4 regions of the Planococcus shenhongbingii genome follow, and region 2 is predicted to be linked to each of the others. Evidence: riboswitches for the same ligand, from Rfam matches in the RefSeq annotation. Region 2 holds a riboswitch; each other region holds the start of a gene.
The links. Region 2 has a riboswitch for S-adenosylmethionine ahead of mtnW (2,3-diketo-5-methylthiopentyl-1-phosphate enolase). Riboswitches for the same ligand answer to the same signal wherever they lie in the genome.

Region 1: another riboswitch for S-adenosylmethionine. It lies ahead of QWY16_RS16100 (O-acetylhomoserine aminocarboxypropyltransferase/cysteine synthase family protein); the one in region 2 lies ahead of mtnW (2,3-diketo-5-methylthiopentyl-1-phosphate enolase).
Region 3: another riboswitch for S-adenosylmethionine. It lies ahead of QWY16_RS04440 (transporter substrate-binding domain-containing protein); the one in region 2 lies ahead of mtnW (2,3-diketo-5-methylthiopentyl-1-phosphate enolase).
Region 4: another riboswitch for S-adenosylmethionine. It lies ahead of QWY16_RS18095 (LLM class flavin-dependent oxidoreductase); the one in region 2 lies ahead of mtnW (2,3-diketo-5-methylthiopentyl-1-phosphate enolase).

Annotation. Positions count from the first base shown of each region.
Region 1 covers NZ_CP129235.1:3,328,082-3,335,971, forward strand. The annotation lists gene QWY16_RS16080 (DMT family transporter) at 1-149, opposite strand, end outside; gene QWY16_RS16085 (helix-turn-helix domain-containing protein) at 260-490, shown strand; gene QWY16_RS16090 (hypothetical protein) at 538-1,323, opposite strand; gene metX (homoserine O-acetyltransferase MetX) at 1,472-2,485, opposite strand; gene QWY16_RS16100 (O-acetylhomoserine aminocarboxypropyltransferase/cysteine synthase family protein) at 2,498-3,787, opposite strand; SAM riboswitch class I at 3,891-4,006, opposite strand; gene QWY16_RS16105 (glycerol-3-phosphate acyltransferase) at 4,138-4,779, shown strand; gene pepT (peptidase T) at 5,020-6,243, shown strand; gene QWY16_RS16115 (STAS domain-containing protein) at 6,308-7,327, opposite strand; gene QWY16_RS19420 (YczO family protein) at 7,509-7,739, shown strand; gene QWY16_RS16125 (EamA family transporter) at 7,836-7,890, shown strand, end outside.
Region 2 covers NZ_CP129235.1:3,843,847-3,851,736, forward strand. The annotation lists gene mtnA (S-methyl-5-thioribose-1-phosphate isomerase) at 1-787, opposite strand, end outside; gene mtnK (S-methyl-5-thioribose kinase) at 784-1,971, opposite strand; SAM riboswitch class I at 2,048-2,202, opposite strand; SAM riboswitch class I at 2,369-2,478, shown strand; gene mtnW (2,3-diketo-5-methylthiopentyl-1-phosphate enolase) at 2,552-3,766, shown strand; gene QWY16_RS18685 (2-hydroxy-3-keto-5-methylthiopentenyl-1-phosphate phosphatase) at 3,772-4,437, shown strand; gene QWY16_RS18690 (methylthioribulose 1-phosphate dehydratase) at 4,434-5,051, shown strand; gene QWY16_RS18695 (1,2-dihydroxy-3-keto-5-methylthiopentene dioxygenase) at 5,079-5,615, shown strand; gene QWY16_RS18700 (DUF4395 domain-containing protein) at 5,741-6,154, shown strand; gene QWY16_RS18705 (glutamate-5-semialdehyde dehydrogenase) at 6,219-7,487, opposite strand; gene proB (glutamate 5-kinase) at 7,480-7,890, opposite strand, start outside.
Region 3 covers NZ_CP129235.1:896,382-904,271, forward strand. The annotation lists gene QWY16_RS04430 (amino acid ABC transporter ATP-binding protein) at 198-947, opposite strand; gene QWY16_RS04435 (amino acid ABC transporter permease) at 963-1,646, opposite strand; gene QWY16_RS04440 (transporter substrate-binding domain-containing protein) at 1,705-2,553, opposite strand; SAM riboswitch class I at 2,685-2,789, opposite strand; gene QWY16_RS04445 (Hsp20/alpha crystallin family protein) at 3,279-3,713, shown strand; gene QWY16_RS04450 (zinc-binding dehydrogenase) at 3,801-4,841, opposite strand; gene QWY16_RS04455 (response regulator transcription factor) at 5,003-5,695, shown strand; gene QWY16_RS04460 (hypothetical protein) at 5,841-6,332, shown strand; gene msrB (peptide-methionine (R)-S-oxide reductase MsrB) at 6,396-7,502, opposite strand; gene QWY16_RS04470 (TlpA family protein disulfide reductase) at 7,523-7,890, opposite strand, start outside.
Region 4 covers NZ_CP129235.1:3,734,906-3,742,795, reverse strand. The annotation lists gene QWY16_RS18110 (MmgE/PrpD family protein) at 1-374, shown strand, start outside; gene QWY16_RS18105 (maltose acetyltransferase domain-containing protein) at 534-1,094, shown strand; gene QWY16_RS18100 (CPBP family intramembrane glutamic endopeptidase) at 1,276-2,127, shown strand; SAM riboswitch class I at 2,381-2,487, shown strand; gene QWY16_RS18095 (LLM class flavin-dependent oxidoreductase) at 2,604-3,995, shown strand; gene QWY16_RS18090 (sodium:solute symporter family protein) at 4,113-5,618, shown strand; gene QWY16_RS18085 (hypothetical protein) at 5,678-6,037, opposite strand; gene QWY16_RS18080 (hypothetical protein) at 6,305-6,427, shown strand; gene QWY16_RS18075 (DUF2179 domain-containing protein) at 6,457-6,996, shown strand; gene QWY16_RS18070 (hypothetical protein) at 7,111-7,347, shown strand; gene QWY16_RS18065 (DMT family transporter) at 7,378-7,890, opposite strand, start outside.

The sequences.
Region 1 (7,890 bases), 520 kb from region 2:
AATGCCAAAAGCGTAAATCCTCCAATGCTCAACCGCAGAGCCCCAATCGTCAAAGGATGCGCAGTCCCTTCAAGGAAACTTTGGGCAGTCCCAGTTGTTCCCCACAGCATCGCTCCTAGCAAAACCCAGATATATGGCCAATAATTCACATTCAACACTCCCTGTATTCCATCAATGTAGTAAACCTTATCATGAATTTTATAGTTTGAGATAGCCTGTTCCATCAATTATAATAAAAGAAAAGAGAGGAGATGATCATATGTATATGACAATCCCGGAAACTGCCGTTTTTCTATCAATGCCTGAAGAACAAGTGATGAGTTACGTGCTTGAAGGCCGTATTCGCGCAGTCAATGACGGAGAACAGTACTTGATCAATACCTCACAGTTCGAAACGCATTTCCAGCAGCTTGAGTTAGCAAAACAGGCCCTTGAAGAATGGCGTGCCATCCCTATTCCGGACGATGTGGATATTCAAGACGAAGATTAAGCAAAAGCATCTTAGCCGATTTTCAGGCTAAGATGCTTTTTTATTCCTTATTTTGGATAGCGGATATATTGCCGCTGGCCTTCGATGATTTTTTTATTGTCTTCGATCATTTTATCGTAATTCAGCTTTTTCATGTTTTCGAAGTCTTGATCTGCAATTACATTCAAGCCGTTCAGGTTCTTACGCATTTTTTCTGCGTTATCGGTGATTCCCTGAACAAATTTCTGTGATTCTTCCCCAAGCCTATTCCAGTCTTCAGTTGTTTTTAGAAAAGAAGCAAAAGCTTGGATTTCAGCATTTTTTTCCAAGAGCAGCTGTAAATTCAAATATTGATACAAAGTCAGCAGGTTTGCCGTTTCCAGTGTCTTAATGACGTCTGCTTCAACAATTTCTTTGCGGATCAATACGTCATTTTCATAATAGTTCTTGTAGTCTTTTATTAATGTAGTCAAGTTTTGCTGTATCTTCCAGAGCTCAGCAAAAGCTTCCCTTCCTTCTAAAACAGCTGAATCCAGTGTAGAAACAGGGATGCTTAACGGTTTTGTAAAAAAAGCTGCGTTTATTTTCAAATAATCCATGCCAATATTGAATATATTATTGCTCAAATCACCAAAAAGAGCTAAATGGCGCTGAGCTTCCAGCGCTTCTTCCCGGTTTTCTTCACCTGGGGTCACATAAGCAGTCGCAACAGACGCATTTTTTTTGGTGAATCCAGCCATGTAATAAGGCTTGCCGTTCACCATCCAAAAAATCGGATTCACAAATATGCCTTCCGTCCATTTTTTATGCTTCTTCACTTTTTTCAGGAGCAGCTGCGTAGCCTGGTCATTCATCGATGAATTTCTCCTTTAATTCCGTCTTTCTAAATAATATCATTCCTTAAACAATATGGTAAACTATTCAATTTTTATTAGATCCTTAAAAATTTCCTCTGTCTTTAAAAAACTTTCCTGTTGTTGTACTTCACAAAAAAACTCATGCTTATCGCATGAGTTGGGGAACTACTAAATTATCCAATTTCTTTTTAATATGGCCATTCCATTTCTCAAATTCAACGAGGAATCCATCGTGCCCGAAATCCGTTTCAATGATTTCCCAAGATGCATTCGGCAGGCCTTGAAGCCAGGGAATCAATTGTTCGCTTGGGTACAGCAAATCTTTTGTAAAAGACAAGGAAAAGATTTCTGCTTCTATTCTTTCTTTTGATACATCATGGGTATTCATCGCTTTCAGCAAGGTCAAGTAGCTATTGGCATCAAAACGCCTAGCTAATTTTTTCCCTTGATAATCAAGATAGGACTCCACTTCAAAACGGCTGTCATTGGAACAGCGGCGGAACCGCTGATCGAATAGATTGCCGCTCCGGTAAGTGACCATGGCGGCCATGCGCGCCAATTCAAAGCCTTTCAGCTCGGAGGAATCCGTATAATTTCCGTCTTTAAAGAGCGCATCATTTTCTATCGCCTGGATGCCAATCCAATTGAAAGCCACACCATAATCACTGTATGCAGGGGTCACAGCAAGCGGAAGAATGGCCTCAACAAAATCCGGGTATAAATGCCCCCATTCAAGTGCTTTCATTCCTCCCAGCGATCCTCCAAGGACCGCGGTCAGATGGAAAATGCCCAGCTCCTTTAACGCCGCATGCTCCGCCCGGACCATATCGCGGATTGTGAGATTTGGAAACGAAGCCCGGTATGGCTGACCGGTTTCCGGATTGATGGACAATGGACCGGTTGATCCATTGCAGCCACCCAGCACATTAAACGTAATGACTTGAAAAACGTTTGTATCCACGGCTTTCCCTGGTCCGATCAATCCTGACCACCAGCCTGGATTTTCAGCACTGCCGACTGCAAATTGATCGCCTGTTAAAGCATGGCAGACGAGAATCACAGGAGCACCTTTTTTGCCGCACCGTTCGTAGGCAAGTTCTACGTTATGCAAGACTTCCGTCGACTCCAGGGAAAGTGTTCCTATGGATACTGTCGTCATTTCCGTCCCCTCCTATACGTTCTCGAGTACCGCTGCCTGAATTGCTTGTTCAAGGTCGGCGATTAAGTCTTCTGGATTTTCCAATCCTATCGATAAACGGATCAATTCTTCCGTAACACCTGATGATTCCAGTTCTTCTTTCTTCAATTGCTGATGCGTTGTCGAAGCCGGGTGAATGATCAGCGATTTCGCATCTCCGACATTTGCCACATGAGACCATAACACAACGCTGTCAATCACTTTGCGCCCTGCTTCCCGTCCGCCTTTGACACCAAAATTGACAATCGAACCGTATCCGTCTTTTAAGTACTTTTGTGCCAATTGATGAGATGGGTGGTCTTCAAATCCAATGTAATTGACCCATTCGACTTGAGGGTGAGCTTTTAAGTATTCCGCTACAATACGGGCATTGCTGTTGTGGCGTGGAATGCGCAAGTGCAAAGTTTCCAATCCCTGTAAAAAGGCATGGGCACTTTCGGCGCTTAATGACGGACCGAAATCACGCAGCAATTGAACGCGCAGTTTCGTCGCGAAAGACGCACCTTCCACATCAATGCCGTAACGGATTCCATGATAACTTTCATCCGGTTGTGTATAGCTCGGAAATTTTGGATTATTCCAGTTGAATTTACCGCCATCTACAACAACTCCTCCGATGGTTGTTCCGTGTCCGCCAATCCATTTTGTTGCAGAATGGATAACGACGTCAGCACCGAACTCAATCGGGTTGCTGCCATATGGCGAAGCGAATGTGTTATCGATCAATAAAGGAATCTGATTTTCGTGGGCAATGTTTGCCACTGCTTCTACATCAAGAACATTCAAACTTGGATTTCCGATAATTTCTCCAAAAATTGCTTTTGTCTTATCGGTAATGGCTTCACGGAAGTTTTCAGGGTTTGTACCGTCAACAAATTTGACGTTGATGCCATACCGCGGCAATGTGTTGGCAAAGAGACTGTATGTACCTCCGTATAAATTGGCGTCCGCAACAATTTCATCGCCCGCTTCTGCTACGTTCAAAACAGAAAATGCAATAGCTGCCATTCCTGAAGCCAAGGCTACAGCAGCTGTTCCGCCTTCAAGAAGCGCCACGCGCTGTTCGAAAACATCAACCGTCGGGTTCATAATGCGTGAATAAATATTTCCTGTTTCTTTTAAACCGAATAAATTTTGGGCGTGCTCCGTATTTTTAAACACATAAGAAGTCGTTTTATGGATGGCTACACCTCTTGCTCCAGTAACTGGATCCGGCTGTTGTCCTCCGTGTAATAAAAGCGTTTCTGGTTTAAAGTTTGTCATTTTGTTTTCCTCCTAAGGTTTTTTTGATGGAAACCATGGTTGAGGAGGAATAGAAAAAAGCCCCCTTCAATTAAGAAGAGGGCCGTGATATACGGATTGCCTCCTCTCATCTGCCAGATCCCGTCTTGCCGGATCTGTAGGACTTAGCACCTTTCCAAGCATTGCTTGTTGGTTGCCGGGCATCATAGGGCCTATTCCCTCCGCCTCTCTTGATAAGAGTATTCAGATTTAGTTTTCCATCATGTTGAGTAGTATAGAATATAACAGATAAATTTGTCAAGCGCATTTTTTCAAAAGATTTTGAAACCTATGACTTATTGAATACGTTTACTGTATAGAGGTGAACAATAATGATTCTATGGATTGCACTTGCACTCTTTTCAGGTTATTTTATCGGTTGTCTTCATGGTTCTGTTATTGCCCAGCTGCTGTCCGGCGTAAACGTCAAAAATAAAGGCGTCAAAAATTCAGGGGCTTCAAACGCAGCTATCGTTCTCGGCTGGAAATACGGGGCGCTTGTTGCTGTTCTTGATATTTTTAAAGGAGCAGCTGTTGTTATGGGATTCCGCTTTTTGCTAAGCGGATCTTCTTTGCCGGATGAAATGGTCTGGATGCTGCTATTTCTCGCAGCGGCCGCTGTCGTTTTCGGCCATAACTTTCCGTTCTATATGAACTTTGATGGCGGAAAAGGGACAGCTTCAGTCATCGGCGCCATGCTGGCCCTTGATTGGAATCTTGGCCTTGCCGGCGGTCTGCTGCTGGTGCTGGCAGCACTGGCTACCGACTATTTAGTGGTCGGGGTTCTCGTATTATATGGCATGTTTTTTGCCATTGCCTTTTGGCCGGCCGAAGGCATATGGCCTTTAGTCACCGCCTTCGCTTTGTTTGCTATGGCAGTCTGGAAGCATCTCGAGAACATCACGCGCATTAAAAACGGAACAGAAAACAAGGTTTCTTCTGTTTTCCGGAAAAAACCTGCCGGCTCTGCTTAAGAAGCCGGCAGAGGCAGCGGATCCGCTGCCTTTTTTATTGTCTAGAATCGTATTTTTTGTCTTGCTGGTCGTATTTTTATCTTTACTGGCCGTATTTCGTCTGCTACTGGTCATATTTTATACGTTGCTGGCTGCATTTCATTTTTCCTCTGAGCTGACTGCGCAACACTTGGGCGAATTGCCAAAATTCCCTATTTTCATGCTAAAATAAAGTGATTACATACTTAGGGGGAACTGTATATGTTTGAAAAGCTGATTGAGCGCCTTGTCCGCTATGCAAAAATTGATACACAATCGGATGCTGAGAGCACTGAAACACCTTCTACGCCGGGGCAATGGGATTTGTTGCATGAACTCGAAAACGAAATGAAAGAAATCGGCTTGGAAGATGTCAGCATGGACGAATTCGGTTATTTGTTCGGCACTTTGCCTGCCAACACAGAAAAAGAAATACCCGTTGCCGGCTTTCTGGCGCATGTCGACACCGCTACGGATTTCACAGGAAAAAACGTCAATCCGCAGCGCATCGATGATTACGATGGCAGCGACATTCAATTGAGTTCTTCCGTCACCATGGCAGTCGCCGACTTTCCTGACTTGAAGAATTACGTCGGCCATACTTTGATTACTACTGACGGCACTACTTTGCTCGGTGCCGACAATAAAGCGGGTGTTGCCGAAATTATGACCGCCATGGAATACTTGGTTCAGCATCCTGAAATCAAGCACGGAAAAATCCGTGTAGCTTTTACACCGGATGAAGAAATTGGCCGCGGACCACATAAGTTTGATGTAGAGCGTTTCGCAGCTGACTTTGCTTATACAATGGACGGCGGGCCTCTTGGCGAATTGCAGTATGAAAGCTTTAATGCAGCGGCTGCCAAACTGACGGTCCAAGGGAAAAGCGTTCATCCCGGTTCAGCCAAAGATAAAATGATCAATGCCCAAACGGTCGCTATCCGCTTCCAGGAAGAAATGCCAAAAAACGAAGTGCCTGAACGGACGGAAGGCTACGAAGGGTTTATCCACTTGAACAGTTTCAACGGCAATGTTGATAAAGCGGTTCTTTCTTACATTATCCGCGACTTTGACAAAGAAGCTTTCGAAGCGAAAAAGAGCCATATGAAAAACGTGGCTGCTAAACTGCAAGAGCAGTATGGCAATAAAGCCATTAAACTTGAGATTGAAGATCAATATTACAATATGCGTGAGAAAATTGAACCAGCAATGGAAATTGTCGATACAGCCGAAACAGCTATGAAGACACTTGAGATTGAACCAAACATCGTGCCTGTCAGAGGTGGTACAGACGGTTCCCAATTATCTTATATGGGCTTGCCCACACCTAATATTTTTACTGGCGGTGAGAACTATCATGGCCAGTACGAGTTCATCTCTGTGCAGAACATGGAAAAAGCCACAAAAGTCATTATAGAAATCGCGAGATCGATGGAACAAAAATAAGCGCCCGCGGGCGCTTATTTTTGTTCATGCTTCAACGCTTAAGAAACGCTGTCACTTTTCATATTTAAATAATGCTGCGTCCATTTTGTGCAAGCGCATAGTGGATGCCGTGCTGCAAAGTTTGGAAGCAGTTGAATTTTGATAAATTGATGCCCGACTCGGTAATGACCATGCTCATTTGCGGAGAAATGCCCACTAGTACCGTATAAGTTCCGATCAGAGATGCCGTTGACCCCAATTTCTCAATCAAACTTGCAGCGTGCTGTGTGAAATTATCGTTCAATCCTGTTAAGTCCAACAGCAAATATCTTGCTTTATAAGTCGGTAAATTTTGCAAGGTTTTTACCAATAATTCTTCTGCACGCGCTTCATCATAAGTTCCGAGAAGCGGCACAACGACGATATCTTCGAGCACTGGAATAATCGGCGAAGAGATTTCCTGAATCAATGCATTCAGTTCTGCTGTTTTTTTCTCGACCAGTTTTTCAAGCTGATTGATCTGCTCTGCTTCTTTCAAGCGAGCCAGCCGGTGAATATTTTCTTCAACGTTTTTTTCTGAAGGAAAATATTCAATAATCGTTTCAGGGTAGCCTTCAATTTGATGGTGGATCACACGGTACCAAACGTTGCGCCCGAAAAGCGACGTGAAGATCCCAGCGTAATGGGCTGCCAGGTAACTGCCTCCCTGCTTTTTCCCTTGGGCTACATTGATTTTATGTTCCCAGCTATTTCTCAAATTGACTTGGAGCGTGCTTTCCGATTCATTCATTTTCTGAATCTCGGCTTTTCCCCATCCTGCAGAAGCATATGTATTTGTTATTAAGTTCGCCGCTTCTGAAATGCTGACATTTTTCCTGCTCGTGAAATAGTCGCCCACTATCAAACCTTGGCGGAACCCCGTAGACTCCATCACTACGTTTGCTGCGTCTTCTCCTGATATTTCTTCTATTGAATCAAAAAATGTTTTCATCGCACTGGCCGTCCAAAACAGCACAGCATCCTGGCCTTCGAATAAGAATCTGCCTTCATCCAAATCCCATGCAAATTCTAGTCCGCCTACATTTATTGATGGTTTAGTTTCCATATTGCAGCTCCTCCCACTATTAAAATTTATTTCACCATAACCCTCTTGTTCCACTTATTAATCTGCAGGCTTATGTAATCACTCTTTCTATGATACAAGATTGTGTTTACATCTTCAGGTTTGAGATTCGATAATTAAAGGAATACAAAAATAACCATACAAAAAGAAAGAGGTGCTCCTTGTGTCAGACAATAAACCTTTTAACGAAGAAAATCGCGAAACAAGAGATAGTCGCCCCATGGACAATCCGGAACAGATAAAAACAGACAAAGAAACAATGCATGAAATGTTTAAAGAAGAACAGACTGTCGATGCAATTCCATTGGAAGATTTGAAGCAAAATATGGAAGACGAAGAAAATAAGCGTTCCACCAAAGACAACTCGGGAAGCGACGAAATCTATCCTGATTAATCAACAGAATAAACCTACTTTTCTGAAGAACAGCATGGCTTCCGCCAAGCTGTTTTTTTGTGTTATGATTCATGTTGGAACAGGAGTGACCTAAATATGAAAAATATGATTTACCCGTTTATGGTAGTAGTGGCAGCCAGTTGTTATGGCA
Region 2 (7,890 bases):
GAATCCCATAAGCATCAGCGAGAATCGCCAAGTTGAGTGTTCCGATTTTATTGGCGGTATCGCCGTTCGCCGCGATGCGGTCCGCGCCCACGATAATGGCTTCGATGTCTTTCGCCCCAATAGTGTGGGCCGCCATGCTGTCGGTGATAAGCGTGACGTCCACTCCTGACTGCTGAAGCTCCCAGACGGTCAGCCGTGCACCTTGGAATACCGGGCGGGTCTCACATGCAAACACTTCAAATTTCCGGCCGCGTTCGCTTCCAAGGTGAAATGGCGCCAAGGCTGTTCCATATTTCGCAGTGGCAATCGATCCGGCATTGCAGATGGTCATCACCCGTTTATGCCCTTCCAAAAGCGCCAAGGCATATTCGCCGATCTGCCGGCAGGAAGCTTCATCTTCCTGGTGGATGCGCACCGCTTCTGCGATAAGCAGCACTTTTCCATTTTCTACAGATTCAGCTTTTTGAACGGCTTCAAGCAATCTATCGAGCGCCCACATTAAGTTGACGGCCGTCGGACGCGACTCTCCTAGATAAAGCGCATCTTTGCGCACATCATGCAGGAACGCTTCCACTGTTTCAGCATCGTGCCGCTGGGCTGCCAGTGCTAAGCCATAAGCGGCGGTGATGCCGATGGCCGGGGCGCCGCGAACTTTCAGCGTAAAGATGGCTTCATAGACATCTTCAATCGTCTCGAGTGTCAAATAGTCAATTTCATGCGGCAATTTCTGTTGATCTAAGATGACCAACTGCCCGTCTGTCCAGGCAATTGATAATGGAATGGTCATTGCTTCAGCTCCTCAAGCAGACCAGATACCGCACTGATTGTTGTTAACCCGGAACGTTTTAAAATCAGCGCTTCGCCGGTGTGCAAAGCTTGTTTCTTTAAACGAATGCGCAAGTTCTTATCTTCAATGCTGTCCAAATCTTTAACATGTGCCAGTCCGATTGTGCGTCGAATCAATTCACAGCCGGCAAAGCCAAGCGTGTCGCGGAATATCTTTTCCAATATGAACTCTTTATAGCCTGGTGTGTCTTTGTATGCTTCAATGCCTTCCCGGTCCCATAGTTCTGAAAAGCGGGTTGAGAAAACTTCCCATGTACGTTCGATATGATTCACAATCACTTGGCGTTCTTCGCCGCTCCGGGTGATTGACTGAACGATTAAGTTTGCCAGAAACAAGCCGACGTCAAAGCCAATAGGACCGTAAAAAGCAAATTCGGGATCGATGACTTTCGTTTCCGATTCACTGGCAAAAATACTGCCGGTATGAAGGTCCCCATGCAATAGCGCTTCCGCTTCCGTCAAAAAACTGAACTTCAGCTTTGCCGCTTCAAGTTTCAATGGACCGTTGTTCCAGATAGCTTCGACCGTGGCTTGAAGCTCCGGTTCGTAATCATTGGTGTCGTTATTGAAAAACGGGTCGGTGAAAATAAGGTCCTCTGTTATTTTGCACAGTTCCGGGTTGGAGTAGTCGGCCACCAACCGCTTTTTCTCAAACGGGTGCAGCGCAAAATCAGATGTATGGAACAGCGTGCGTCCCAAATATTCACCGATGTCTTCCGATAGTTTTGGATAAGCTGCCCCTTGGATCAGCCCTTCGCGTGCAATCGTCAGATGAGACAAGTCTTCCATTACGGTAATCGCCAGTTCCTCATCCATGGCATAAACGGCCGGTACCAGCCCCGGTGCAAATTCGCTATGCTTTTGAAGAGCGTTCGCTTCAATCGTTGCGCGTTTCAATGTCAGCGGCCAGCTTTCCCCGACAACTTTCGCATATGGCAATGCCTGTTTGATAATCAACCCTTTTCCACTTTTAGGATCTTTGATCTGGAATACATAATTCAAGTTCCCGTCTCCGATTTCGCGGCACACCAGTTCCGCTCCTTCAGGGAATGGGTATAGGCTCTGAGCCAGTGCAATGGCTTTTTCTTCGGTTAATGCTTCGTATTGTTTGGATGCTATTGTCATTATTCATCTACCTTTCCGGGTCAATATAAAAAGCCTCTTTCCGCAAGAAAGAGGCCTAGAATGATAGATTCCACGCCTCTTATCTTTCAGAAATGGTCATTTCTGATGGAATTAGCACCGTGCCTTGCGGAATTTGCATTCCGGCGCGAAAGCGCCCCTTCTCACGAAGGTATTACGGTCGGTTGCTGGGCGTCATAGGGCCAATTTCCCTCTGCCTGCTCTTGATAAGAGTACTATTTGAGTAACTATATGCTGTTTGAAAAGAATCCTATCACGGTTCAGAATTGACTGTCAATAACTTTTTTACAACAAATAATTTTGCGAATATTCATTGACAGAATGTTTCATACATGAAATAATCAAAACTAATTTCTTTATTAAAACAATTGAATACGCATTCTTATTCAGAGCAGGTGGAGGGACGAGCCCTATGATACCCGGCAACCGGTCCATTATTGGACACGGTGCTAATTCTTGCAGCCATTTAATGAGGCTGAGAAATAAGAAGTTGTTAAGCCTATTAACCTCTTCTTGTTTGAAGAGGTTTTTTATTTTGATTTTTAACAGGAGTGTGAATGCAATGAGCAGTTTAACAGCGACTTACCAGCTGTATGGCAAAGCGGGTTCATTCGGGAAAAAGGCAGAAGGAATCGCCCTGGGCCTGACGATCGGATCGTGGACCGACTTGCCATTATTGGAACAGCAGCAATTAAAACACCATAAAGGAAATGTCGTTTCGACAACGGAATTTGAAGATTCCCCGCATCCGTTAAAGCCGGATGAAATCAAGGCTGTGGTGAAGATTTCGTATCCAAGTGCCAACTTCTCAGCGGATTTCCCGGCAATATTAACCACCGTCTTCGGCAAATTGTCGCTGGATGGTGAAGTTAAGCTGCTTGATTTGGAGTTTGACGAAGAGCTGCTCTCGCATTTTCCGGGACCACGATTCGGCATCGACGGAATCCGGGGATTGCTTGGCGTTACCGGCCGGCCGCTTGTCATGAGCATCTTCAAAGGCGTCATCGGCCGCGACTTGGATTTCCTCGCTTCACAGCTTCGCCAGCAGGCGCTCGGCGGAGTGGATTTGGTAAAAGATGATGAGATTCTATTTGATAATCCGCTGACGCCTTTTGAGAAGCGGATCACGACAGGGAAAAACGTGCTGCAGCAGGTCTTTGAGGAAACTGGGCACCGGACGCTTTATGCGGTGAACTTGTCGGGGCGCACTTCCAGCTTGCGTGACAAGGCAAAAAAAGCACGCAAACTTGGAGCGGATGCCTTGCTGTTCAATGTCCATGCTTATGGTCTGGATGTGCTGCAGGAACTAGCAGAAGATCCGGATATCGGGCTGCCGCTCATGGCGCATCCAGCATTCAGCGGCGCTTTCACTTCTTCCAACTTTTATGGACTGGCCACTTCTCTGGCACTCGGAAAACTGGTCCGCTACGCAGGCGCCGACTTTTCTTTGTTCCCCTCCCCTTACGGCAGTGTTGCTCTTGAAAAAGCCCAGGCACGGGCACTCGGTGAGGAATTGGTGAAGGACAGTCCGTTGAAGCGAAGCTTCCCAGTGCCTTCTGCAGGCATCCATCCCGGACTTGTTCCGTTATTGATCAACGATTTCGGAATTGACAGTATCATCAATGCAGGAGGCGGCGTACATGGCCATCCGGACGGTGCAGCCGGAGGCGGTAAAGCTTTCCGCCAGGCAGTTGATGCCGTTTTAAGCAAAAAAACACTCGCCGACGCTTCTGAACAGCATGAAGAATTAAAAACAGCATTGGCAATATGGGGGTAAGCATTTTGAGCAAACCAGTGATTTTCTGCGATTTTGATGGCACGGTGACCAACAACGACAACATCATCGCAATCATGAAAAAATTCAATCCGCCCGGCTGGGAATCGGTCAAAGACGATATCCTGGCCCAACGGGTCTCCATAAAAGATGGCGTTGCAAAGATGTTCACGCTGTTGCCGTCATCGAAAAAAGACGACATTATCAGCTATGTGCTGGAACAGGCGCAAATCCGTGACGGCTTTTCTGAATTCGTGGCCTACGCCAAAAAACAGGATATTGCGCTTTATATCGTCAGCGGCGGCATTGACTTTTTTGTCTATCCGCTGCTCGAATCATTCGGCCCTTTCGCCGGCGTCTATTGCAACGAAGCCGATTTTTCAGGAGAAACGATCAACATCAATTTTCCGCACAGATGCGATGACGAATGCACGAGCCAAGGCTGCGGCTGCTGCAAGCCGTCCATTATCCGCGAGCTGCTTGAAAACGGCGCGAAAAGCATCGTCATCGGAGACTCCATCACCGATCTTGAAGCGGCGAAACGGGCAGACCTCGTCATTGCCCGCGATTTTTTAATCGAGAAATGCGAAGAGCTCGGCTTGTCGTATGAGCCGTTTGAAAACTTCCGGGATGTCACTTCCATCATCGACGCTCGTCTGGGTGTGAAGCTATGACGGCGCTTCAGGAGCGATGGCAGGAACTTGCAGATGTCAAAGACGAATTGGCGCTCCGGGACTGGTTCATGGGAACGAGCGGCAACTTGGCCATTAAAGTCCAAGATTCGCCTGTTGAATTTCTTGTGACGGCCAGCGGCAAAGATAAGCGCAAACGCACGGCAGAAGATTTTTTGCTGGTGGATGCAGCCGGCAAGGCAGTCGATGAGACACATTTGAAGCCGTCGGCTGAAACTTTGCTGCATTGTGAAGTTTATTCGAAAACACCTGCGGGGTGCAGCCTCCATATCCATACCGTTGCCAATAACATCATTTCGGAACTATACGGGAACCGTGGAAAAATTGATTTCCAAGGCCTTGAACTCATCAAAGCATTCGGTTTATGGGATGAAGATGCGGTGTTGACCATCCCCATCATCCCAAACCACGCCCACATCCCTGACCTTGCGGAAGAGTTCCGAAAACACTTGACTGCCGATAGCGGCGCAGTGCTGATCCGCAACCATGGCATTACCGTGTGGGGCAAAAACGGTTTTGAAGCCAAGAAACTGCTGGAGGCAAGTGAGTTTCTTTTCCAGTATCAGATGGCTTTGTATCAAATACATTCACATTAAAACTGAAAACGGAAAGGAAGATTCATAATGGCAATCATTAAAATTCAAGGAACAAATGAAACAATCGAAGCGCAAAACGAAGTAGCAGCATTCCTCGAACAGCAGGAAGTTATTTACGAGCATTGGGACATCAACAAATTGCCGGAGCACCTGCGCGAGAAATTCAATCTCAGCGATGAAGAAAAAGAGGATATCCTGGCAGCTTTCAAAGCGGAAATCGACGACATTTCAGAACGCCGAGGCTACCAGGCAGCAGACATCATCTCGCTGTCCGATTCAAATCCGAAATTGGATGAACTGCTGAAAAACTTCCAGCGCAAACACATTCACACAGATGATGAAGTGCGTTACATCGTCAGCGGGCACGGCGTTTTCATCATCCAAGGAAAAGACGAGCGCTTTTTTGAAGTGCATCTGTCTCCTGGAGATTTGATTTCTGTGCCTGAAAACATCACCCATTACTTTACATTGGCAGATGACCGCAAAGTTGTCGCAGTCCGCATTTTCGTTACGACTGAAGGATGGGTTCCTGTTTATCAGGAAGAAGAAAGCGTACAGAACTGAATTTGCAGTACTAAACATCGGCATTTTATTTGATGCCGGTGTTTTTTATTTTGCAAGCGGAGCCCATCTCCTTTATTCACAGTAAGCAACTTAGTATAATGGAAACGACCAGAGGAGGCTTCCGCATGACAATTCCAAAACCACTTGTTCAATCCAATCAGTTATTTATTGTCCTTACCGTCATCTTGGCGCTGATTTTCCATAAAGCGATTCTGTTCCTGCCATTTGCTGCAGGCGTCTTGACACTTATAACCGGCAAGAACCCGGTGATTTTAGTCGGGAGACGATTTTTAAAAAAACCGGCAAACCACTATATTCAGGAAGACCGCGCCCAGCAGATTTTCAATCAATGGATTGCCACCATTTGCCTGGGATTATCGTTGCTGGCTTTCCTATTCGGTTTTACGCTAGTGGGTTATGCTTTCAGCATTATGGTTGTCGCAGCAGCAGGAGTTGCGCTGATGGGCTATTGCATCGGCTGCACGATCCGTTACCGCTATATGATGTGGCGGCATAAAAGAGCAAACGCGGCAAATTAAGCTCTTACATACAAAAAAGGCCAGAAAGCAATCACTGCGATTGCTTTCCGGCCTTTTCTTATGGTTATTTCACTTGCCCATTGCCTTGGATCAAGTACTTTGTGGAAGTTAAAGCAGGCAGCCCCATTGGACCGCGCGCGTGAAGCTTTTGCGTGCTGATGCCGATTTCGGCTCCGAATCCAAACTCAAAACCGTCGGTAAAACGTGTAGATGCGTTATGGTAAACGGCTGCAGAGTCCACTTCCATAAAGAATTTGTCGACGTTTTCGAGAGTTTCTGAAATGATCGCTTCCGAATGTTTCGTGCCGTATAAATTGATGTGTTCAATCACTTCATCGACTGAGTCCACTACTTTGACGGCTACTTCCAGCCCCAGGTATTCCGTGCCCCAGTCTTCTTCACTGGCCGGGATCACTTCGCCGTATTGCTGAGTTGCTTCGTCACCGTGGATTTGGACCGCTTGCTGCTGCAAGGCATCAAGGAGTTCAGCCAGATGATGCTTTGCCCATTCTTTATGTACCAGGATGGTCTCGCAGGCATTGCAGACGGACGGACGCTGTATTTTTGCATTGAGAGCAATAGAGATGGCCATTTCAGCATTGGCTGTTTCATCGATATAGACGTGGCAATTTCCGGCGCCCGTTTCAAGGACCGGTACGCTGGCATTTTCAACAACCGTTTGGATCAGTTTTGCGCCGCCTCGTGGAATCAGCACATCCAGATGAGAGTTCAGCTTGAACATTTGTGCCGCTGTTTCTCTGCTTGTATCTTCGATCAGCTGAACCGCTTCTGCCGGCAATTCGCTTTTCTCCAAAGCGTGATGAATCACTTTCACAAGGGCTTTATTGGAATGGATGGCGGTTGAACTGCCGCGAAGCACAACCGCATTGCCTGTCTTCAGGCACAGGCTTGAAGCGTCTACGGTCACATTGGGGCGCGCTTCGTAAATCATGCCAATTACGCCAAGCGGAACGCGGATTTTGGACATCGCAAGACCGTTCGGGCGTTCCCATTGTTCGAGCACTTCGCCGACCGGATCCTCCAGTTCTGTCAATTGAATCAAGGCCGCTGCTATATCGCTTAACCGTTCTTTATCCAATTTGAGTCGGTCAACCAGCGACTCGCTCATTCCGCCCGCTCTTCCTGCGGTAATATCTTTTTCGTTTTCAGCCAGTATAAACGCCTGCTCTTCCAGCAACTGGCTGGAAATCAAACGAAGGGCATCGTTTTTTTGGACAGTCGTTGTCTTAGCCATAACCGCAGCTGCAGTTTTAGCAAGTTGGGCTTTTTGAAGTAAATCACTTGTTTTCCCTGCTTGAAGAAGTTCACTCATTTGTTATTGTCCCCTTTCCTGAATGGCTGAACCATTGATTGCGGTGAATGACTACTTGCCGTTTGCCGGTCTTGGTGATGACATTTGCTTCTTCGCTGCACAGGCCCTTGATCTCCAGAAGCTCTTCAGAAGAATAATTCACCTGGCCGCGCCCCACCACTTCCCCTGATGGGTCAATAACTTCCACTACGTCATTGGCAGTAAAACTCCCTGCAATATCAATGACTCCAACCGGAAGCAAACTTCTCCCTTGCTCGGAAATAGCCAATGCTGCACCATCGTCGACTTTGATTTTTCCCAGTGGTATCGAATGCAAAGCAAGCCATTGTTTGGAATTCTTCACCGTTGCCTGAGGATCGTCTCCGATATAGGTTCCGTCTCCTTTTCCTTCAAGAATGTCCAG
Region 3 (7,890 bases), 1.0 Mb from region 2:
GGGAAAAAATGAGAGCAAAAAAGTCAATTTGGAGGGCCCTTTTCAAAACGCTCCCGATGAAGGAAGGGAAGACGTGCCGCAGAGTGACAAAATCATCAAAGACCGGAAGACAGGCGAAGAAACTTATATCGAGAATACCGGAGATAAATATTAAAAAGCGTATTAGATAACCTTTGAGGTTACCCGATACGCTTTTCTTATGCTCTCCGCAGTAAAACCTTTTGCAAAAATTTCTGCGTGCGTTCTTCGGTCGGATAGGTGAAGATGTCCTCCGGTTTTCCTTGCTCGACGATATGGCCATCGGCGATGAATACAACACGGTCTGATACTTCGCGGGCAAAGTCCATTTCATGCGTAACGAGGACCATTGTCTGTCCTTCCGATGCCAGTTCTTTAATGACTGTCAGTACTTCTCCAACGAGTTCAGGATCAAGCGCAGAAGTCGGTTCATCAAACAACAGCAAATCAGGTTTTAAGGCAAGGATGCGTGCGATGGCTGCCCGCTGCTTTTGTCCACCAGACAATTGTTCGGGATACTGGTTTTTATGATCCAGTAAGCCGACTTTCTGCAGCAGTCCTTCCGCTTCAAAGACAAGTTCCTGCTTGTTTCTTTTTTGCACGACGAGCGGTGCTTCAATGATGTTTTCAATCACCGTTTTATGCGGGAATAAGTGAAAATGCTGAAACACCATACCGGAATATTGGCGGATATCGATTTTCTGCTTTTTTGTCGGAGTCTTTCCTGTAAACGCCACGTGTACATTGTTGATTTGCAGCGATCCGGCAGATGGGGTTTCCAGTAAGTTCAGACAGCGAAGCAACGTGGTTTTTCCAGAGCCGGAAGGACCGATAATACTGACGACTTCCCCTTTTTCAATTTCAAGCGAGATGGACTTCAATACTTCCAGATCTTTAAATTTTTTACTTAGGTTTTCCACTTTAATCATATTCTGTACCTCCAATCAAGCTGCCACATAACGGTTGGCTTTCTTCTCCAGATAATCCTGCAGCAGCGTGACCAGTGCACAGATTGCCCAGTAAATAAGCGCAACCAGAATATACAAAGTCAAGCTTTCATAGGTTTGTCCGACTACCACTTTTGCACGGTAAAACATTTCTGAAACCGTGATGACCATTGCAAGGGAAGTTCCTTTGATGATATCCATGAACGTGCTCGATAAAGGCGGCAAGGCAATGCGTGTCGCTTGTGGCAAGATGATGCGGGTCATAGTCTGCCAATAGCTCATCCGAAGCGTCTCCGCAGCTTCCCATTGTCCTTTGGCAACGGAAGAGATGGCGGAGCGGATGATTTCGGCTGTGTAGGCGGAAAAATGGATGCTGATGCCGATGATGGCTGCGGTCAGTGGCTCCATCTCGATGCCGACCATCGGGAAGCCGAAGTACAGGATAAACAGCATAACCAGCAGCGGTGTGCCTCGCATAAAGGAAATAAACAGACGGGCAGGCACTGAAATCAGTTTGAACCGGTTCATGCGGGCAAGGGCAACAAACAAACCCAGAACTAAGGCGAAAAACATACTGACAAGAGCAATTAAGATGGTTTGCCAAGCTCCCTCTAAAATGAAGGGAAGGGAGTCGAGTGCAATTTCTATATTGAAAAGATATTCCCATTTAAAGTCGGCCATCGGAAGACTCCTTTACTCATTATGTATAGAGGAGGAATCTGAAGATTCCTCCGAAATTTTATTCTTTTTCAAGAGGCTGGGTTACGTCAGCACCCAGGAATTTGTTTGAAATTTCCTTGATTGTGCCATCAGCCAGCAATTCTTCAAGAGCTGCATCGATTTTTTCTTTCAGCTCCGGGCTGTCTTTAGGCAATACGATTGCGCTGCTGCTGAATGAGAACTTTACCCCTTCGGCAAGTTTTAATCCTGGCTTGCCGTATTGCTCAAGAGAGCGCATCAATACGAGGTAGTCGTTCAGCGTGGCATCAACGCGCCCGTTGACGATTTCCGGAAGGACCGTGTCAGAACCTGTATAGACAATTACTTCAGCGCCTTGTTCCTGGGCGAACTTCGAGTAATTGCTTGTTGCGGAACCACCGACTTTTTTCCCTTTCAAATCCTCTACGGATTCTATGCCCGAGTTATCGCTTTCACGCACAATGGCAGAACCGTAAGAGTGCTTGATCGGAATGGTGAAATCGAATTTCTCTTTGCGCTCATCTGTGACAGAAAAATCGTTTGCTGCTATATCGATCTGGCCATTGCGGAGTGCCGGAAGCAAGCCATCAAATTCCATTTCTTTAAACTCGACTTCCAGCCCAAGTTTCTCGCCTAAAGCACGGGCTACTTCCACATCATAACCGGTCAATTCTTTCGTCGTTTCGTCGTGGTATGTAATAGGATAATAAAGACCTTCTGTTCCGACTACAATTTTTCCGGATTCCTGGATGCGCTCCCATGCGTTTTGTTCTTTGCCTTCTGTTGAAGCGGTTGCTTCGCTGGTGGATTCTTTGCTGCCGCATGCCGCCAGTAACAAACTGACTATGGCTACAACAAACAATAATAAAAAGCTTTTCGTGTTTTTCATTTTGATACACCTTCCTTTTCTATAAGTTTACTTGGTTTAATATTAATAGAATTGCCTTAACATGAAAGCAAACAAAAAGCCTCTTCCATAAGAAGAGGCTGACATGTGAAATCACATTAAATATCCGGCTCTTCTTATCTCTCAAGCTCATGCTTGTTGGAATTGGCACAGTGCTCAATTGTGAGCCCGCTGCCGAGGTTTCGCAGGGCCATTCCCTCCACCTCTCATGATAAGAACGAATTACTATTAAACTATGTAGAGAACTTTACCACCATTGTATTTAATCGTCAACATAATATTCTGATAGAATTATTTTCTTGATTTTAAATCAGCTTCTGGTTTAATGTATTCGTTTTTCTCTTTACTATGCATCCATTAAACAGAACTCGGCAAACATTTTTCAAGTTGGTAAAAAAACAAAAAAATACCTGAAAAAAAGTGATTTAAGGTAGGGAGAAGGTTAAAAAAACAATCGTATCAAGGGTTTTGAGCGATGTAAATCTGTTGACAGCAAAACAGTTTTGAATATAATTTTAAGTAGAAAGACCAGAATAAGAAGAAAGGGGTAAGAAAAAATGTGGGCGTTGAAAGTCATCGCATGGCAAGCCCAAGTTGTAGAAGGGTGGCCATAGGAAAACCGGTTGCTTTTAAAAAAGTGATTAGGATCTTGTGACTTTTGAAAAGCTGGCATTAACCAAAAATTCTTTAAAAAGGAGAAGATCACAATGAGCACTTTGTTTCCAAGAAAACAAACTGACTTATTCCCAAGCCTCTTTGGAAGCGGATTGGAATCTGACTTCTTTAATAAGTTTTTTGGGGAAAATACCTACCCTCAAGTTGATATAAGAGAGAAGAAAGATGGCTATAAATTTATGGTCGATCTTCCTGGATTCTCAAAAGAAGAAGTCGAAGTGGAGTACAAAGACGGCTATTTGGAAATCCGCGGTGAAAGAAACCGAAGCTGGGAGTCTAATGATGAAGAAGGACGCTTCGTACGCAAAGAACGTTCTTACGGTGCATTCAAGCGCAGCTTCTATATTGGTGAAATTGATGAAAAACAAATTGCAGGCTCATTTGAAAAAGGGGTATTGATGCTTGATGTGCCTAAGTCCACTGAGCAGTCACGAAAAGACAAAGGTTACCGGATTCCAATCGAATAAGGCATCGCCTCATATTCCCATTATTTATCGGGAAGCGCAAAAAGCCGGAGTGCAGCTGTAAATCAGCTGCACTCTGGTTATTTTTATTTATGCATGATAATCGGTTACCACAAAAGTTCCCGTCGTAGCAAAATTAGACATATCTTCGAAAATGCCTTCAACTTCCGATAATCCGATTTCGCGCGTCACCATTTTGCCAGGCTGCAATTTTCCAAGAGCGACTTGCTCTAAAAGAGAAGTGAAGCGGAAAGCAGGGATCCCGAGAGTGGTGATAAATGATTTCTCGGTAAGGACCATGTGATCGACTGGAATGGAGATGAATCCGGCTTCTTTCTTTGAAGTCACGCCGATTTGTAAATGGCGGCCGCCTTTTTTTAAGCTATGGATGGCCGGTACACAAGTTTCTGTGATTCCAAGGGCGTCTACGGAAACATCTGCGCCGCCTTTTGTGATTTCTTGCACGGCTTCAACAGGATCATTGTCTTTGCTGTTGATGACAAAGTCAGCACCTAATTTTTTAGCCAACGCCAGATTGGAATCATTGATATCGACTCCGATAACAAATGCGCCCATAGAAGAAGCGATATGGATGGCGGATAAGCCGATACCGCCACAGCCATAGACCACGACTTTTTCTCCTGGCATTACATTCACACGATCTACAACGCCGTGATAGGCAGTCATGAAGCGACAGCCTAACGCAGCCGCATCAGAAAAACTCAAATTGTCTGGCAAAGAAATGGCATTGCGGTCGCCTTTTGGCACGGCTACATATTCCCCATAACCGCCTTGATAAGCTGTGCCTGGAACGATAAACGAGTCACATAGCTGTGTGTTTCCCGCTATGCAATGTGGGCAGGTGCCGTCACTTCCTGAAAACGGAACGATTACACGGTCGCCGCGTTTAAAGTTTTTAATTTCGCTTCCCACTTCTTCAACAATTCCACAAAACTCATGGCCGATTACGGGCTGGACAATCCCATGATCTCCGACCCATACATGCCAGTCGCTCCGGCAAACGCCATTGGCCATCGTTTTAATAATAAGCCCATCTTTTTCAATCACAGGAACCGGGACTTCTTGTATTACTGCTTTTTGGACATCTTCAATAACTAATGCTTTCATCATTTCTCTCCTTTTTATTGAAAAATTTAATTATAAGCAATTAGATACAGAACATAAGAACTAAAAATATCAGCGCTTACATAATATAATGTTATAATATTCATAGTATTTAGTATATTCCCTATTTAGTATGGACTACCTACCCCGAAAGGAAGTGGAATTCAATGCAGATGCCTACCATTTATGACCGGTTGGAAACAATAAAAAGAATAGCTTCTCATGAGAAGCTGATCATTGAAATACTAGAGGTTTTCTCTGAAGCCTTTTCTGTTTTGGATGTCTATCTTTGCCGCTATTCCCCTATTGGCTTTTTAGGCGAAGGAGTTATTTCGCTGGAACAAAATGAAATCAAGTACATCCATGATCTGCGGTATGATATCAGGACTTTGCCGACGATTGAAGCAGCCATCTTTGAGAAAAAAGCAAAGTTTTATAAAGGCAGGGAGCTATTCGAGAAAACCAGCAGCAATTACATCATTGATTCGAATGTAAATTCTTTTCTGGTTGTCCCGCTTTTCAGCGGCCGGGCGGTTATGGGGTTTATTTATAGTTTAAGTATTAAAGAGGATGCGGATTTTACTGTGGAGGTATTAGAAGATATTACCCGGTTTGGTGAAGAAGTCGGAACAATCCTCCAGTCTTCTCTATGTGAAGGAAAACAGCAAGTATTGAGCAAGAGGGAACTGGAAGTGATGAAAGAGATTTCGTTTGGAGGTACTACCAAAGAAATTGCGGATAAAATGGGAATCAGTGAACAGACCGTGAAGCAATACGTAAAGCTGGCAATAAAAAAGATGGCTGCTACGAACCGGACCCATGCGATTGCAGAGTTATTCAGGAAAGGGATTTTGTCTTAAAGGTGTAAAGGAATTTTAAAAGCAGGCAGCTTTTCATAAAATCCGCTAATGAATTGACAAAATCAATCAAAATAAATTAGGGAACTGATAAAAATTCTGCTGGCACCACATCGAAAGCAAAAGGTCAGCTAAGGGAGGAAGCAAATTGACAAGCATGAAAAATACAATTGGGTTAACAGTGCAAATAGTAGGAATAGGAGTTATTGCCATAAACTTCTTTCGAGCCGTTGCGAGCATTGACTTGATAGGAGGCAGCTTGGCGTTTGATATTTTCATCCAAGGAGTCTTATATGGAGTATTATTGCTTGGTTTCGGTGAAGTGATTAATCTGCTGCAAGGCATTTTCAATCAACGAGAACTTGAAGATGGCCATATCCAACAGAAAACCACTGCGCTTACAAATGACAATGAAAAAATGATTTCATCAGATGTAAAACAACAAATTAAAGAAATATATACTAAGAAAAAAGTGGAAATTGAAAGCATTGAAGAAACTCCCTATGAAGGATACGCAATTGTGCATTATCAGGGGAAACGGGACATCATAGATTTAAATGGCTTTCATCCGAGGATTTTGGCGGATCAAGAAGTGAAGAATCATAGCGGATTGAAGGAGCTCATGGAAAGAGAACAATAACAATAAAAAGAACTGCCTTTTATAAAACAAAAGGGCAGTTCTTTTGGTTATTTCCAGCAGCTATCACAGCATCTCTTTCAAATACCCGTAACCCTCAGCTTCCATCTCCGCTTCAGGTATGAACAAGATCGATGCACTATTGATGCAATAGCGCAGACCGCCTTTGTCTTTTGGCCCGTCGTTAAAGACATGGCCAAGATGGCTGTCGCCGGAGCGGCTCCGGACTTCGATGCGTGTCATATTAAAGTTGGTATCTTTATGCTCGGTTACTACATCCGGCTCAATCGGCTGAGTGAAGCTTGGCCAGCCGCATTTGGAATCGTATTTATCCCGGGAAGAGAAAAGCGGTTCGCCCGTCGCTACGTCCACGTAAATACCTGGCTCGTAATTATCCCAGTATTCATTGGAGTAGGCGAATTCGGTGTCATTTTCCTGTGTCACATTGTACTGGGCATCTGTCAGTTTGGCTTTCAGTTCCTCGTCGCTCGGTTTCGGGTAAAGTGCAGCATCGATCAATGCCGGCACTTTCTGATCTTCAAGCGAGTCAAATTCAACGTGGCAATAGCCGTTCGGATTTTTCTCAAGGTAATCCTGATGGTATTCTTCGGCAAGGTAATAATGTTCAAGCGGTTCGACTTCGGTTACAATCGGGTCGTCGTATTTAGGTGCTTCATTCGCCATCACTTTTTCAATGACGGAGCGGTCCGCTTCATCTTCGAAATAAACTCCAGTGCGGTATTGTTCACCGCGGTCATTGCCTTGCTGATTCAACAGCGTCGGGTCGATAATCATAAAATAGTGGGACAGCAGCTTTTCAAGGTCTACACGTTCCGGGTCATAACGGACGTGGACCGTTTCCGCATGCCCAGTGTTTTTCCGTGTCACTTCTTCATAAGTCGGGTTTTCGGTGTTGCCGTTGGCATAGCCGGAAGTCACGTCATAAACGCCGAAAACACGCGCCATATAAGCTTCGACTCCCCAAAAACAGCCGCCGGCAAACCAAATATCCTTCAAATTATTGGTATCAAACGTTAACTCCTTATTCGGATTATCGGGAAATCGGGATTCGGACCCAGCCGCAGTTGTTTCACTTGCCGGATTGAAGTTTGGGACAGAACAGCCGGCTAACAGCAGCATCAATAGTAACATAAAGGCTTTTTTGAAGTTCATCTCTTAATGGCCGCCTTTCATTATTGGATGCTTTCAAAGCTCTCATAAATTTGCGCGTTGCTGAAATGCCCCGGTGAACTTTTTACCAGTACACCATCAGAACCGATATAGACGGAAGTCGGGTAGGCGAGTACACCATATTCTTCAAAAACAGCGCCACCTTCATCCAATAAAACTGTGATGTTCGAAGCATTCTCAACACCGCCAAACCATTTGGCGAAAGACTCGCTGTCTTTTTCAGCATTAGAACTCGGTGATACGATGGTTAACACTTCAAAGTCCGTGTCTTCACCTGCAAGTGTATTCAGTTCTTCCATGCCGGCAAGGCAGATAGAACACCAAGAAGCCCAAAACTTCACATACACTTTTTTACCGGCATATTCGGTAA
Region 4 (7,890 bases), 110 kb from region 2:
TCGCATTCCTTGAAGGCGATGCGGGGGAAGCGCAATACGCAGACGCGAAAGTCGTTGATTCTAAAGTGGTCGCATTCCGTTCGAAAATTTCACCGAAAGTCGATGACAGCGTTAAAGAAGAAGAAGTGTATGCGACGGCTTTCCTGAAAGACGGCAGCACAATTGAGCATATCGTGAAAAATGCGACAGGCAGCATTGAAAACCCGATGACCGACGAAGACTTGGCCAGAAAGTTCAATAACCTGACCCATCCGATCATCGGCGCTGAACGTGCGAACAAGCTTCGGACAGCGATGTACATCATCGATGAAAAAACGGATCTGTCGGAATTGATTGAATTGACGAAAGCCGATACTGAAAAAATATACAATTGATACCAAAAGAGAAAGAGCCTTTAAAACGGAGGCTCTTTCTTTTGTTTTGTTTGGCTGTCTCCGCCGGTCATTTATCTATGGCAATTGATTTTTTTCTGTAGCCATTTGTCTGGAGAAGTAAGATGATATAAAAAAGAGCCATAGATGGGAGAGGATCACATGAGAAGCGAGAAAGAGAAAATGCTGCTAGGTGCACTTTACGATGCGACTGACCCTGAATTGCTGAGTGACAGACTCCAGGCACGGAGATTGGTCCGGCTGTTCAATCAGTCATTGGAAGCGGATGCCAACAGAAGAACCGGCTTATTAAAGGAACTGTTTGGCTCGACAGGAAACAAACTGGAAGTCGAACCGGTATTCCACTGCGATTACGGCTATAACATCTACGTTGGCGAGAATTTCTACGCTAATTTTGACTGCGTCTTATTGGATGTCTGCGAAATCCGGATTGGAGCGAACTGTATGATGGGGCCGGGCGTCCATATTTACACAGCGACACATTCGCTGAATGCGAAAGAACGTAATGCAGGATTGGAGTTCGGAAAGCCGGTTGCGATCGGAGCAAATGTCTGGATCGGCGGCCGGGCTGTGATTAATCCTGGCATAACAATCGGGGACAACACCGTCATCGCTTCCGGTGCGGTTGTTACGAAAGACGTGCCGGCGGGTGTCTTTGTCGGAGGCAATCCGGCCAGAGTCATCAAACAACTGGAAGAATAACTGATGCGGCTGAAAAGCCGGCCCATTCCAAAGCGGGATGGGCTGTTTTTCAATCTGGCTTCAGCAGTCTGCCCATCTTTTATTGCGTATAAAATTTTTTGAATGTTTCTTCAAATTATCTGTTTTTTAATAAAAAATTATATATATTGGAAATAAGCCATTGAATTTGGGAGGGGTAGTCATGAAAAGCTATTTTGATGAACAAAACCTTTCGAAAACGCACGGACAAGAAACACAGCCAGTGAAAAATAGGCATTTCCTGAAAACTTTTTTCGCATTGTTCGGTCTCGGTACAGTCGGCATCATTTTTTTGGTTCCTGCTTTAATCCCTCTAATTGAATCGCAGCTGCAAACGCTGCCCGATGCACCTGATATTCCAGTGGTTGTTCTTGTCCTGCTGTCATTGATCAATCCGCTGATTCTGCTGGTGGCAGCTGTAGTAGTGGGTTTGGTGACTGCCCCCAAGACAGGGCTGATATCCCACCTGTATTTTCAGATAAACAGAAAAGCGGATGATCCAAAGAAAGGCTCTTTCAAACAAGCCGTTCCTATTGGGATTATGGCGGGAGCAGGAGCGGCTGCCCTTGTCTTTGTGCTGGATCTTGTCTTTCAGCCATATCTTCCGGGGGCGCTTCAAATGAGCCGCGAGTCCAGGAATCTTTTGAACACGTTATCCGGAATATTCTACGGTGGCATTACAGAAGAATTGCTGCTCCGGTGGGGGTTGATGTCCTTGCTTGTGTGGGGCATGTGGAAAGGGTTCCAGCGTTCACGCAGTGCGCCATCTGCCGCTGTGTTCTGGATCGCGATTGCCATCAGTTCGCTGCTGTTCGCGCTTGGTCATTTCGGGGCAACCGCACTCGCCGTACCGATGACGACGGCTGTCTGGACGCGGATGATGCTGCTCAACGGGCTTGTCGGCATCGTCTTCGGCTGGCTGTATTGGCGAAAAGGGCTTGAAATCGCTATGATTTCACACGCATTCTTTCATATCGCTATGACGCTGTTTATTGTGGTCTGGTTTCTGATATAGTCAGAAACATCCCGCAATTGAAAACCGGTCTGTCACACATAATAACCTCCGTCCCTATTGCAGAAAAAAACAACAAACAATTTGAAAAAATTCAGAAGTAATATTGAGCATTTTTGGAAGCGCTTTAAACATGATGAGAGAAAGGGTTTAAAGATGAAAATGTAAATGAATACCATAAAAATTTATCGGACAATTTGAAATGTTTGGTTGACTTTAAAATATCCTAGTATTATGATTGGATTTAAATTTAATAATCTTATCCAGAGAAGCCGAGGGACTGGCCCGTTGACGCTTCAGCAACCTCTGACATTTGTCAGAAAGGTGCTAATTCCAGCAAGATTTTTTCTTGGGAGATAAGAGAGCGGATTCTGTCTATTTATACGGCCCTCTTTTCTCGATTGTTGAGAAAAGAGGGCTTTTATATTTTCAGCTGACGTCGCCGCACAAATTCATGATTAACAATGAGGAGGATGAATATGACGAAGAAACGAATTTACTTGAACGCATTTGAAATGGTATGTGCTGGTGGGCATCAGTCTCCGGGCTTATGGCTGCATGAAGACGACCGTTCCCATACTTACACAGACAGTGAGTATTGGATTGAACTTGCCAAGCTATTGGAAAAAGGGAAATTCGACGCAGTGTTCCTGGCGGATGTACTGGGTACTTATGATGTTTATAACGGATCCCGGGATGCTGCACTCCGCAACGCCGTCCAGTCTCCGGTCAATGATCCGCTGCTGGTAGTGCCGTTGATGTCTTCAGTCACGAAACATTTGAGTTTCGGTGTTACAGCTTCGGTCAGTCATGAACATCCTTATACATTTGCACGGCGCATGTCGACATTGGATCATTTGACTAAGGGACGGATCGGCTGGAACGTCGTTACCTCTTATCTGAAAAGCGCAGCACTCAATATTGGCCTTGAAGACCAGATGAACCACGACCAGCGCTACGATTTCGCAGCTGAGTACCTGGAAGTCTGCTATAAGCTATGGGAAGGAAGCTGGGAAGACGATGCGGTCGTCCGGGACAAACAGGCGAAAGTCTACACCGACCCTTCAAAAGTGCACGACATCCGGCATGAAGGGGAATATTTCAAAGTTCCTGGAGCTCATTTGTCGGAACCGTCGCCGCAGCGTACGCCGGTTCTGTTCCAGGCAGGTGCTTCACCTCGCGGCCGGGAGTTTGCGGCAAAGCATGCGGAATCGGTATTTACTGCCGGCCCCACAACCCAAGTGGTGAAAAAAGGGGTAACCGCATTGCGCGAACGCATCCAGGCAAACGGCCGCAATCCTGAAGACGTCATCGTTTACACAACGTTCACCGCGATCGTCGGAAAAACAGAAGCGGAAGCACAAGCCAAATACGAAGAACTGAAAAGCTATGTCAGTTATGAAGGGGCACTCGCACTTCTCGGCGGTTGGACGGGCATCGATTTTTCAGGCTACGATCCAGACGAAACGTTGGAGTATATTCAAAGCAACGCCATGCAATCAGCAGTCGAAGTGTTTACGCGTGCCGATCCAGACCGCAAATGGACCATCCGCGAACTTGCCACATTTGTCGGCATTGGCGGCAGAGGCCCAGTGGCAGTGGGGACACCGGAACAAATCGCTGATGAAATCGAATATTGGGTGGAAGAAACAGGAGTCGATGGCTTCAACCTTGCTTATACACTTGCCCCTGGAAGCTTTGTGGACTTTGTCGAACTCGTCATTCCTGTCTTGCAGGAACGCGGCCTTGTCCAAAAAGAATATGCAGAAGGCACGTACCGCGAAAAAATTTACGGCAAAGGCCAGACCGGATTGAAAGAAACGCATCCTGGTGCCAGCTATAAGCAATTGCATCAGCCAATTGAAAACTAGAAGGGGGAATGGATGTGATTACAGCTTACTGGATCAGTGTCGCGGTTTTTTGGATCGCCGGATTGACGCTATGGAATAAAATCTATCCAAAACCGAAACGGAAAGGAGAAGATGGCAATGCGTGAAGACACAACATGGTTGCTTCCATTTATCATCGTAATGCTTATTGGCTATTTTGCATGGACGACTTGGCTCGGTAAGAAAGGTGCTGTTCACAGCGGTTCGATGAAAGGCTTCGCTCTTGCCAAAGGCAAGATAAGCCCGGCGCTGGTCGGCATGAGCTTCGGCACCTCCTACGCAAGCGCGAATTTGTTTCTCGGTGTTCCGGGCTGGGCCTATACATATGGTTTGTCGACGTTATGGTATACCATTGGCTGCTTTGGCGTGACATGGCTCGGTTTGCTGCTATTCACAAAGACTTTCTGGCGCTATGGCCAGAAGAATGGCGGCAGCCTGACGCTTCCGCAATGGCTTGGCAACCGCTATAATAGCAAAGCACTACAGGTCCTCGTAGCGCTTCTGGTGTTGTTCAATATCTACTATATTGTGGGGCAGAATGTCGGGCTTGCTACAATGTTTGAAACAGTCATCGGCATCCCGTATATGTGGGGCATTGCGATCGGTGTCGGCATCACCATTGTCTACGTCAGCCTCGGCGGCGCGTTTGCCCAGATTGTCAGCGACGGTGTACAAGGTGCGGCAATGGCGGCCGTTTCAATCTTGTTGTTCGTGTCGCTGCTATGGACAATCGGCGGCGGCTGGAATGTCTTCGGCACGCTCCACTCGGAACTTCGCACAATTGACCCGGCGCTGGTGGCACCTCTTTCAAAAAGCGGTCCTTTCTATAGCGGCTTTGCCATCTTAAGTATCCAGTGGCTGCTGTTTTCGTTCGTGCTGCTGCCCCATCTGATGAATAAAGTGCTGACAGTCGAAAAAGAAGAGGATTTGCGGACGTTCACCTTAACAGCCGGGCTTTCCCTCTTTGTCTTGTCCATCTTTTCGGTATTTGCCGGCCTTGCCGCACGTGTCATCTTGCCGGGTTTGGCTTCAGCGGACAGTGCCATTCCGGCGTATATCATGGAAGCCTTCCCGGTCGTCATTGTTGCCTTGCTGGTGATGGGATTGATTTCTGCCATTCTGTCGACGACTGACAGCCTGTATCTCGGCATCACCAACAGCATCGGCAATGACCTCTATAAAGTGTTGGCAGTTCCACTGCTGTACAAGAACAAAAACCTGTCGGAACAGGAAATCGATGGCAAAGTGCTCAAAGCCTCGAAGATTTCATTGGTGTTTATTGGGTTGATTTCGCTGTATATGTCGCTCAACCGGCCGGAATCACTAGCATTGCTGACCAATTTCGGCACTTCTGCCATCATCAGCGGCATTGCGGCGCCTATCAGTCTCGGCTATTTCTGGAAGCATGCCAATAAAACCGGAGCCATCGCTTCGGTCATCAGCGGAGCTGGCTGCTATATGTTCCTGACAAGTTCTGGAACTGTCAGCCATGTATTCCAGGCTATGTTTTTCAGTTCGATGCTTGGCTTCTTCTCCATGATTTCAGGAAGCCTGCTTGCGGAAGCAGCCAAGAAACGGGATAAAACAGCGCAGCAAGCCATTTAAATATGTGCAAAATATGCAAAAAGAAGGACCTCCTTAATGCTGGGAGGTCCTTCTTTTAGTTAAAACGCATATTGGAACAGGCCATAATACAAAGGCCCGAGCAAGATGATTGTTGAGATTGCCATAAACAGGGTGCCGGCGACACCGGTTGCCGCTTCCGGCTCTTGTGCTTCAAACTTGTTTTTCAGTTTAAAAGCGAACAGGATATCCCAGAGCAGGGCACCGAAAAAGACGATTTTCCATACAAGCGGATCAAGAATCTGGTTATTGGTCACAAAACCGAACAATCCGATCCATGTCACAATGGATACAGCCAAATCGAATTTAATCGGAAAATCCGCATGGCGGCTGTGGATCAAAAAACCAATAGTGGTCGTGCCTAAAAGTGCTGCGTAAATAAACCATAATGTTTGTTCCATATTTCATTTCCTTCTTTAGTGAGACTTCTTTCATTATAGAAGACTTGGTAAGGGAAGCAAACATTTTTCATCTATAATCTGCCGTTTCAGGGTTATCGCCGTTTAACAGTCAGCTTGAATAAGGCAATCGCCACCGAGTGATGGCTCTCTTCATTGATCCGTAAACACGCTAATATATTTTAAAAGTAAATATTTATAGAAAACATTGATTGTTCCGATTTCTTTGTGCTAACATAAACAGCAATCAAGTGTCAGGTTATTGCCCTGTTGGAAGGAAGGCAATATGGCCTTAAACCAGTCGATATCACCAGCCAATTGAAAGCACTCGAAGGAGACGAAGTGGTTTACGATATATGCAGAAGTTTTGAAGTTGAACGCGATTTTATCTGATCGGCTATTTTAACGCCAGGGGGGACAACTTGAATTCATTTCTATTGCTTATTATCCTTATCAACGTTGCTTACATGACCCTTTTTACATTGCGCATGATTCTGGTCATCAAGGGTTACCGGAAAGTTGCCGCAGTTTTGTCCATGGGAGAAGTGTTCATCTATTTAATAGGATTGACCATCGTTCTTGATAACTTGGATAAGCCGTTGAATGTTGCCGCCTATTGTGCTGGCTGGGGACTGGGAGTTTATCTCGGAGGCATTATCGAAAATCGTTTGGCGCTTGGCTATATCGTTTTTGACATTATCGTCGATGCTTTGGAATTGGAACTGCCGCTTCAAGTTCGCGACAAAGGCTATGGAGTCACTTCTTGGATGGCGGAAGGCAAAGACGGAGCAAGACTTTGCATGAAAGTCCTGGCGAAGCGGAAAAACGAGAAAAAACTGCGTGATTTTGTGACCGGGCTCTCACCGAAGGCTTTTATCATTTCCTACGAACCAAATCGGTATAATGGCGGGTTTCTTACGAATCCGATTAAACCTGCAGGCGGGATTAACCGAAGAGCGTAAAAACTTTTTGAGCAGACGCGAATGCGTCTGCTTTTTTTCATCGTTAGTCGTTATAATGGATAAAACGAGACGAAAATCTCTTCGCCGTTTTGAATCCGCTAGGGAGGTGTAGTCATGGGCAACAAAAGCCACGGCCTGAAACATGGCTGGACATTGATCGCGCATAAATCATTCACGCTGTTTTCAAATGCCAATACCTACATCGTCATTGACGACGAGCACGACACCGTCATGCATTTCAAAGTCACGGATTCTGAATTTGAAGTCATCTCCGCCAACTGGGGACTCAATTATAAAGTCATTCTTGGTTTCAAGACGATAAAGATTTTGGATGTACCGGACGAAGAATAAAAATAAAAGCCTCTCCACTTGGAGGGGCTTTTATTTTGTCCGAAGAGAAATGGCAACGCCGACAAGAATGATAGTTGCCCCAACTACTTGAAGCATTTGAATGGCATGACCCAAAATCATCAAACTGAAAAGCATCGCGATAAAGGGTTCTAAATTCAGCAGAAGGGAGGCTTTTGAAGCGCCTACCTTTTGGATGGAATTGTTCCATAAGAGCGTACATAAGCCGTGCATAATAACGGCTGTCGCAATCAGCAGCAGCCAATAAGGAATCGGGATTGCCCAGATTTGGCTGGCATTTTCCCAAGGGATAAAAGGAATCAATCCGATGACACCAAAAACATTGCTGTACCAAGTAATAACAGCCGGGTGGATTGTCTTGGACAAATGCTGGACGAAAATCAAAAATACCGAAAAAGAAAGCATTGTCAGCGCAATCAATAATTCTCCTTTGCCGATGCTTGGGATCAGCAGGCTGCCATTTGAAATGACCAGCCAGACGCCCGTTAATGCGATAAAGGAACCGAACCAGAAACGTGCGGTTTT